4 regions of the Enterobacter cancerogenus genome follow, and region 2 is predicted to be linked to each of the others. Evidence: predicted binding sites of a transcription regulator. Region 2 holds the regulator's gene; each other region holds the start of a gene.
The links. Region 2 encodes PurR, which represses purine synthesis genes. Its sites were predicted from a motif close to CANGCAAACGTTTGCNTG; they were not measured.
Positions count from the first base shown of each region.

Region 1: the regulator PurR is predicted to act here: its motif matches at 849-866, upstream of purL (phosphoribosylformylglycinamidine synthase).
Region 3: the regulator PurR is predicted to act here: its motif matches at 1,446-1,463, upstream of glyA (serine hydroxymethyltransferase).
Region 4: the regulator PurR is predicted to act here: its motif matches at 763-780, upstream of purE (5-(carboxyamino)imidazole ribonucleotide mutase).

Region 1 covers NZ_CP077290.1:4,001,775-4,003,977, forward strand. Annotated here, with positions in the region: gene mltF (membrane-bound lytic murein transglycosylase MltF) at 1-684, opposite strand, end outside; gene purL (phosphoribosylformylglycinamidine synthase) at 951-2,203, shown strand, end outside.
Region 2 covers NZ_CP077290.1:626,829-629,031, forward strand. Annotated here, with positions in the region: gene I6L58_RS02890 (MFS transporter) at 1-252, opposite strand, end outside; gene cydH (cytochrome bd-I oxidase subunit CydH) at 418-507, opposite strand; gene purR (HTH-type transcriptional repressor PurR) at 805-1,830, shown strand; gene punR (DNA-binding transcriptional activator PunR) at 1,847-2,203, opposite strand, start outside.
Region 3 covers NZ_CP077290.1:4,011,780-4,013,982, reverse strand. Annotated here, with positions in the region: gene I6L58_RS18955 (DoxX family protein) at 1-20, shown strand, start outside; gene glyA (serine hydroxymethyltransferase) at 75-1,328, opposite strand; gene hmpA (NO-inducible flavohemoprotein) at 1,633-2,203, shown strand, end outside.
Region 4 covers NZ_CP077290.1:1,511,940-1,514,142, forward strand. Annotated here, with positions in the region: gene ppiB (peptidylprolyl isomerase B) at 1-5, shown strand, start outside; gene lpxH (UDP-2,3-diacylglucosamine diphosphatase) at 9-731, shown strand; gene purE (5-(carboxyamino)imidazole ribonucleotide mutase) at 851-1,360, shown strand; gene purK (5-(carboxyamino)imidazole ribonucleotide synthase) at 1,357-2,203, shown strand, end outside.

The DNA of each region.
Region 1 (2,203 bases), 1.4 Mb from region 2:
CGGCTGTTCGTCCGTGACGTCCAGCGCGACGGCGATTTCGGGGTGAACGCGCTGAAACAGGCTGATCGCCACCGAGTCGGCAATGGTGTACGGAATTTTTTTATCCTTCACCTGCTCCAGCAGCGCGTTGGTGCCAAGCTTAGGGTCAACCGTCCAGCTGAGATCCGGGTATTTCGTCTCTTTTAACGCGCGTAAATCGTCAATCACCACATGGCCAGGGGCGATGGTCAGCTGCTGCTCGCCAATCCCGGCAAGCGAGCGCGGGCGCAGGCTGCCGACGCGGTAGACCAGCTGTTGGGAAACGGAGTAGTAGGTCGGGCCTGGCTGATAACTCTTGCTGCGCTCGCTGTTGTACACCAGTCCGGCGGCAAGTATGTCCGCCTCGTTATGGTCGAGATCGTCAAACAGCTGGTTGATGTTCTGGCGCACGGTCACCTTCAGCTTCACGCCGAGGTAGTTGGCGAACTGCTGCGCCAGCTCATAGTCCAGGCCGATGGTTTTGCCGTTGATGTCGCTGTAGATAAGCGGCGAAGAAAGTGTACTGACGCGCAGTTCCCCCCGCTCCTGAATGGCGGCGATGCGGTTTTCGGCTTTACCGAACCAGGGGATTGAAGGCCAGAGGGCCACTGCCAGCAGCAACGTCACAATGCCGATGAGCAGATAATTAATCTTTAATTTTTTCAATTAGTTAATTCTCTGCGACGCCGGTTGCCTCAGTATGCTGTAGCCATAGTAAGAATAAGGATTGCCATTGGATGAGCGGCATTTTGCGTAAACCCGCGCCAGTTGGCAACCCATTAGAGAAAGAGGCCACATCTATTGTTAAACGTAAACGCTGATTTTATTTCGACGCAAACGGTTTCGTCGGCGCTCAGGATTCTCTATAATGACGCCCGTTTTCCCCCTTGCGCACACTGAAAGCGCCCCGGCGCTTCGAAGACGAGAGACTTATGATGGAAATTCTGCGTGGTTCGCCTGCACTGTCTGCCTTCCGTATCAACAAACTGCTGGCACGCTTTCAGGCAGCCAACCTTCCGGTAAGCAATATTTACGCTGAGTATGTCCATTTTGCTGATCTGAACGCCCCCCTGAACACAGAAGAGCGCGAGCAGCTGGAACGCCTGCTCAAGTATGGTCCAAGCCTGAGTAGCCACACGCCAACCGGCACACTGATCCTTGCTACCCCGCGTCCGGGCACCATCTCCCCCTGGTCTTCTAAAGCCACCGACATCGCTCACAACTGCGGTCTGAACCAGATTAACCGTCTGGAACGCGGTGTGGCGTACTATGTTGAAGCCTCTACCCTGACTGCGGAACAGTGGCAGACCGTAGCCGCTGAACTGCACGATCGCATGATGGAGAGCGTATTTACCTCTCTGGACGACGCGCAGAAGCTGTTCTCCCATCACCAGCCTGCGCCAGTGCAGAGCGTGGATCTGCTGGGGCAGGGCCGTCAGGCGCTGATTGACGCCAACCTGCGTCTCGGCCTGGCGCTGGCGGAAGACGAAATCGACTACCTGCACGATGCCTTTGTGAAGTTGAACCGCAACCCGAACGACATCGAGCTGTATATGTTCGCGCAGGCCAACTCTGAGCACTGCCGCCACAAGATTTTCAACGCCGACTGGATTATTGACGGCGAACAGCAGCCGAAGTCGCTGTTCAAAATGATTAAAAACACCATGGAGCACACCCCTGACCACGTACTGTCTGCCTATAAAGACAATGCCGCGGTGATGGAAGGCTCTGAGGTGGGCCGCTTCTTCGCCGATCGCGAAGCAGGGCGCTACGATTTCCATCAGGAACCTGCGCATATCCTGATGAAGGTAGAAACGCACAACCACCCGACGGCGATCTCTCCGTGGCCGGGCGCGGCAACGGGGTCCGGCGGTGAAATCCGTGACGAAGGCGCAACGGGCCGCGGTGCAAAACCGAAGGCGGGTCTGGTGGGCTTCTCGGTCTCTAACCTGCGTATTCCGGGCTTTGAACAGCCGTGGGAAGAAGACTTCGGCAAGCCGGAGCGCATCGTGACCGCGCTGGATATCATGACCGAAGGTCCGCTGGGCGGCGCGGCGTTTAACAACGAGTTTGGTCGTCCCGCGCTGAACGGCTATTTCCGTACCTATGAAGAGAAGGTGGACAGCCACAACGGCGAAGAGCTGCGCGGCTACCACAAGCCGATCATGCTGGCAGGCGGGATCGG
Region 2 (2,203 bases):
ATTGCCAAGCGTGAAGATCGCCATCAGGAAAATCAGCGCATTGCGACGCGCGCGGTGCGAGAGCAGCAGCGTCATCAGGGGTGCCCCCACCATCACGCCGATCGCATAGGCGCTGATCAGCATACCAGCCGCCGGTATTGAGACGTCTACGCCCCGCGCGATAACGGGCAGCAAGCCCATCGGGGAGAATTCAGTGGTGCCAATCCCAAAAGCGCCAATCGCCAGGGCCAGCAAGGGGAAATTGATTTTCATGCGTTAACTCCGGATGCCGTGTCGCGTCGTGACACAGAACAATGAAGCCAAAAGCATGACATCAATCACAAAAAATGAGAAGTTTACATTTTGGCAAAAGATTTTTGCCAGAGGGGTAACAATCAGGCGAGGATGTGGAGGGAGACGCCTCTCCCTCCGCGTGAATCAGTGCAGCGCAGCCGTTAAACCACCGGCCACAATCAATGCCAGCACAATAACGGTGGTAACCAGCGAAAACTTCAGATCGGAACTCATCAATTTTTCTCCTTTTAATCACCCCACGAAAAGTGAGCTTGCTCATTTTTACACAGTTCAGGTCAAAAATCTTCCTGGTTTTAACCTGATATCCACTTTTGCTCTTCCCCTTTTCATCAAGATAGGACAAAATTCCACGCTAAATTTATTAGCGTACCGGCCATTGACCCCCTCCTGACGTCCTGTGTCGTTTTCCCGGCGTGTCGCAATTCAAGATTGCGTAATAAGGGTGAGAGAAGGCAAACGTTTACCTTCATGATTATCAGGAGCTTAGGATATGGTCTGGAGTGACATTTAATGGCAACAATAAAAGACGTAGCAAAACGCGCAAACGTTTCCACTACAACCGTATCACATGTTATTAACAAAACTCGCTTTGTTGCTGAAGAGACGCGCAATGCCGTCTGGGCGGCGATCAAAGAGCTGCACTACTCCCCGAGTGCGGTAGCGCGTAGCCTCAAAGTGAATCACACCAAATCGATCGGTTTGCTGGCGACCAGTAGCGAAGCGGCCTATTTCGCAGAAATTATCGAAGCGGTCGAAAAAAACTGCTTTCAGAAAGGCTATACCCTGATTCTGGGCAACGCCTGGAACAACATTGAAAAACAGCGTGCCTATCTTTCAATGATGGCGCAAAAGCGCGTCGACGGCCTGCTGGTGATGTGTTCAGAATACCCGGAATCGGTGCTTTCCATGCTGGAAGAGTACCGTCACATCCCGATGGTGGTGATGGACTGGGGCGAAGCGCGCGCCGATTTCACCGACTCCGTGATTGATAACGCTTTTGAAGGCGGCTATATGGCGGGTCGTTATCTGGTAGAACGCGGGCATCGCGAGATTGGAGTTATTCCCGGCCCGCTTGAGCGCAACACCGGCGCAGGGCGTCTGGCTGGCTTTATGAAAGCGATGGAAGAAGCACTGATCACCGTGCCGGAAAACTGGATTGTGCAGGGCGACTTCGAGCCAGAATCGGGCTATCGCGCCATGCAGCAGATCGTCTCCCAGCAGCCTCGCCCGACCGCCGTCTTCTGCGGGGGCGATATTATGGCAATGGGTGCGCTCTGTGCGGCGGATGAACTGGGTCTGCGCGTGCCGCAGGACATTTCCGTGATCGGGTATGACAACGTGCGTAACGCCCGTTTCTTCACCCCGGCGCTGACCACCATCCACCAGCCGAAAGATTCGCTGGGCGAAACCGCTTTCAACATGCTGATGGACAGGATCGTTAACAAGCGTGAAGAATCGCAGTCTATTGAAGTCCACCCGCGTCTTGTTGAGCGCCGTTCCGTTGCGGATGGCCCTTTCCGCGACTACCGTCGCTAATGGTTAACGGGGCCAGCTACGCTGGCGCCCGTAGCCACTCCCGGTTCAGCGTTTCGCTGTCTCCCAGATAATCCAGCAGCCAGGCCATGGCAGGCGATACGTCGTTCTGCTGCCAGGTGAGGCAACAGGCTGCATCCGGGAACGGGTTTTCCAGCTGCAGGGCAACCCATTCTCCGCTGTCGATCCTCGGACGTGCAAAGTGGACGGGCACCATCGCCACGCACAGGCCCGCCGTCAGGCAGGTGGCAGACGACTCCCAGTCAGGTGCCACCACGCGCCGCTGGTTGTCCAGCAGCCAGGTGATGCGTTTGGGCAACGAACGCGAGGTATCTTCCAGCACCAGCGACGGCCAGTTGCGCAGCGTGTCGTCACT
Region 3 (2,203 bases), 1.4 Mb from region 2:
TCTCCCTCGACCGACGTTAGCCCATAAAAAAAGGCCGCAAGCGCGGCCTTAATACTGTCTGCAAGGCAGTAAGATTATGCGTACACCGGGAAGCGTGCACAGATATCCAGCACTTTACCTTTAACACGCTCAATGACCGCTTCGTCATTGATGTTGTCCAGCACGTCGCACATCCAGCCCGCCAGCTCTTTCACTTCTGCTTCTTTGAAGCCGCGGCGCGTGACGGCCGGAGAGCCGATACGGATACCAGACGTCACAAACGGGCTCTTAGGATCGTTTGGTACGCTGTTTTTGTTGACGGTGATGTTGGCGCGGCCCAGGGCAGCGTCAGCTTCTTTACCGGTCAGGTTCTTATCAACCAGATCCAGCAGGAACAGGTGGTTTTCAGTACCGCCGGAAACCACTTTGTAGCCACGGTTCAGGAACACTTCCACCATCGCTTTAGCGTTTTTAGCAACCTGCTGCTGGTAAACTTTGAACTCTGGCTCCATCGCTTCTTTCAACGCCACGGCTTTTGCCGCGATGACGTGCATCAGCGGGCCGCCCTGTGCGCTTGGGAACACGGCTGAGTTCAGTTTCTTATACAGATCTTCGTCGCCGCCTTTCGCCAGGATCAGGCCACCGCGTGGGCCGGCCAGCGTTTTGTGGGTGGTGGTGGTGACAACGTGCGCATGTGGAACCGGGTTCGGATAGACGCCTGCAGCAATCAGACCGGCAACGTGCGCCATGTCGACGAACAGGTAAGCGCCGATGCTGTCTGCGATTTCGCGCATTTTAGCCCAGTCAACCACGCCGGAGTAAGCGGAGAAGCCACCGATAATCATCTTCGGCTTGTGCTCTTTGGCCTGCTTCGCCATGTCTTCGTAGTCAATTTTACCGGACTCATCAATACCGTAAGGAATGATGTTGTACAGTTTGCCAGAGAAGTTAACCGGGGAGCCGTGAGTCAGGTGGCCGCCCTGCGCCAGGTTCATACCCAGAACGGTATCGCCCGGCTGCAGCAGCGCGGTATAGACCGCAAAGTTAGCCTGAGAGCCGGAGTGTGGCTGGACGTTTGCGTAGTCAGCGCCAAACAGCTCTTTTGCGCGGTCAATCGCCAGCTGCTCAACGATATCAACGTACTCGCAACCGCCGTAATAGCGCTTGCCCGGATAACCTTCAGCATATTTGTTGGTCAGCTGAGAACCCTGCGCCTGCATGACGCGCGGGCTGGTGTAGTTCTCGGAGGCGATCAGTTCGATGTGCTCTTCCTGACGTACTTTTTCCTGCTCCATAGCCTGCCACAGTTCGGCATCATAATCGGCAATGTTCATTTCACGCTTTAACATCCGCATCTCCTGACTCAGCTAACAAGTAAATTTTTGGCCTGAAAAGGCAGTCCTGTTGGACGACGCGCAACAGTATAACCGAATAGTTCTTCGATAACAGGTCTTGACAAACGATTTTACGCAAACGTTTTCCTGCGCGCCACGCAAGGGTTTGAGCAATAAAGCGGTCGTCCGTTTCAGCGGATTTCTTTTCAGCTTTGTGATGCATATTTTTCACTATGCAAAGAACCATTTACATTACAGGGTTATTTTTATAAGATGCATCTAAAATACATCATTAAAGTAACATATGAAGGAAGTTGCTATGTTAGACGCTCAAACCATCGCTACCGTTAAGGCTACTATTCCCCTGTTGGTCGAAACCGGCCCTAAACTTACCGCCCACTTCTACGAGCGCATGTTCGCGCATAATCCGGAGCTCAAAGAGATTTTTAACATGAGCAACCAGCGCAACGGCGATCAGCGTGAAGCGTTGTTTAACGCCATCACCGCCTATGCCAGCAATATTGAAAACCTGCCGGCCCTGCTGCCTGCGGTAGAGAAAATCGCGCAGAAACATACCAGCTTCCAGATCAAACCGGAGCAGTACAACATTGTTGGCGCTCATCTGCTGGCAACGCTGGACGAGATGTTCAGCCCAGGCCAGGAGGTGCTTGACGCCTGGGGCAAAGCCTACGGCGTGCTGGCAGGCGTGTTTATCAACCGTGAAGCAGAGATCTACAGCGAAAACGCCAGTAAAAACGGCGGCTGGGAAGGCACTCGTGCGTTCCGCATCGTCGAAAAAACGCCGCGCAGCGCGCTGATTACCAGCTTTGAATTCGAGCCGGTCGACGGGCAGCCGGTGGCAGATTACCAGCCGGGCCAGTATCTCGGCG
Region 4 (2,203 bases), 890 kb from region 2:
AGTAATTCGTGGCGACACTCTTTATTGCAGATCTGCATCTGCAAACAGAAGAACCGGCGATCACCGCCGGTTTTCTGCGTTTTTTACGCGGTGAAGCGAAAAGCGCCGATGCGCTGTATATTCTGGGCGATCTGTTTGAAGCCTGGATTGGCGACGACGACCCCACCCCGCTGCACCGTGAAGTGGCTGAGGCCATTAAGACGCTGGTGGATTCCGGCGTGCCCTGCGCCTTTATCCACGGCAACCGTGATTTCCTGCTGGGCAAACGCTACGCGCGCGAATCCGGCATGACGCTGCTGCCGGAAGAGCAGGTGCTCGATCTCTATGGCCGCAAGGTGCTGATCATGCACGGCGATACGCTCTGCACCGACGATACCGGCTACCTGGCGTTTCGCGCCAAAGTGCATACGCCCTGGATCCAGACGCTGTTCCTCGCCCTGCCGCTGTTTATCCGCAGCCGTATCGCGGCCAAAATGCGCGCGAGCAGTAAAGCCGCCAACAGCAGCAAATCGATGACCATCATGGACGTTAACCCGCAGGCAGTGGTTAACGTGATGGAAAAACACCGCGTCCAGTGGTTGATCCACGGTCATACCCATCGTCCTGACGTGCACAACCTTATCGCCAACGGCGAACCCGCGCATCGCGTGGTATTAGGCGCATGGCACAGCGAAGGTTCGATGGTCAAGGTCACCCCCGACGGCGTTGAACTGATCGCCTTTCCGTTCTGATTTTCCCGCGTAATTTTGCGGCAAGTTTACCCGCGCAACCGTTTTCCTTGCCGATATTACATGCTATTCTCTGTGCCCTCGAAAGCAGTGTGTTCCGCACCACAGGAGTTTTAAGACGCATGTCTTCCCGCAATAATCCGGCGCGTGTCGCCATCGTGATGGGGTCCAAAAGCGACTGGGCTACCATGCAGTTCGCCGCCGAAATCTTCGAAATCCTGGACGTTCCGCACCACGTTGAAGTGGTCTCCGCACACCGTACTCCCGATAAGCTGTTCAGCTTCGCCGAAGGCGCAGAAGAGAACGGCTACGCGGTGATTATTGCCGGTGCGGGCGGCGCAGCACACCTGCCGGGCATGATTGCCGCCAAAACGCTGGTGCCGGTACTGGGCGTTCCGGTCCAGAGCGCGGCGTTGAGCGGTGTCGATAGCCTCTATTCCATCGTCCAGATGCCGCGCGGTATTCCTGTGGGTACGCTGGCGATTGGCAAAGCGGGTGCGGCCAACGCCGCCCTGCTCGCTGCACAGATCCTGGCGACCCAGGATAAAGCGCTGCATCAGCGTCTGGTTGCGTGGCGTAAAGCCCAGACCGACGAGGTGCTGGATAACCCGGACCCACGAGGTGCGGCATGAAGCAGGTTTGCGTTCTCGGCAACGGTCAGCTGGGCCGTATGCTGCGTCAGGCCGGTGAGCCGCTGGGGATTTCCGTCTGGCCCGTCGGGCTGGACGCCGAACCGGAAGCCGTGCCGTTCCACCAGAGCGTCATTACCGCCGAGATTGAACGCTGGCCGGAAACCGCCCTGACCCGCGAACTGGCGCGCCATAATGCCTTCGTTAACCGCGATGTTTTTCCGATCATCGCCGACCGTCTGACGCAAAAACAGCTGTTCGATAAGCTCGGCCTGGCGACCGCGCCGTGGCAGCTGCTGTCTGACAAACGCGAGTGGAATGACATTTTCGCGATGCTGGGCGAGCTGGCTATCGTTAAGCGCCGCGTGGGCGGTTACGACGGGCGCGGCCAGTGGCGACTGCGCGCCTATGAAACCGCTGAACTGCCGGAAGAGTGCTACGGCGAGTGCATCGTTGAGCAGGGCATCAACTTTAGCGGTGAAGTATCGCTGGTTGGGGCTCGCGCCCATGACGGCAGCACGGTGTTCTATCCCCTGACGCATAACCTGCATCAGGACGGCATTCTGCGCACCAGCGTGGCCTTCCCGCTGGCTAACGCCGCGCAGCAGGCGCAGGCGGAAGAGATGCTCTCTGCCATCATGCACGAGCTGGGCTACGTGGGCGTGATGGCCATGGAGTGCTTTATCACGCCGTCCGGTCTGCTGATCAACGAGCTGGCACCGCGCGTGCACAACAGCGGCCACTGGACGCAAAACGGCGCGTCTATTAGCCAGTTTGAACTGCACCTGCGCGCCATTACCGACCTGCCGCTGCCGCAGCCGGTGGTGAACAGCCCATCGGTGATGA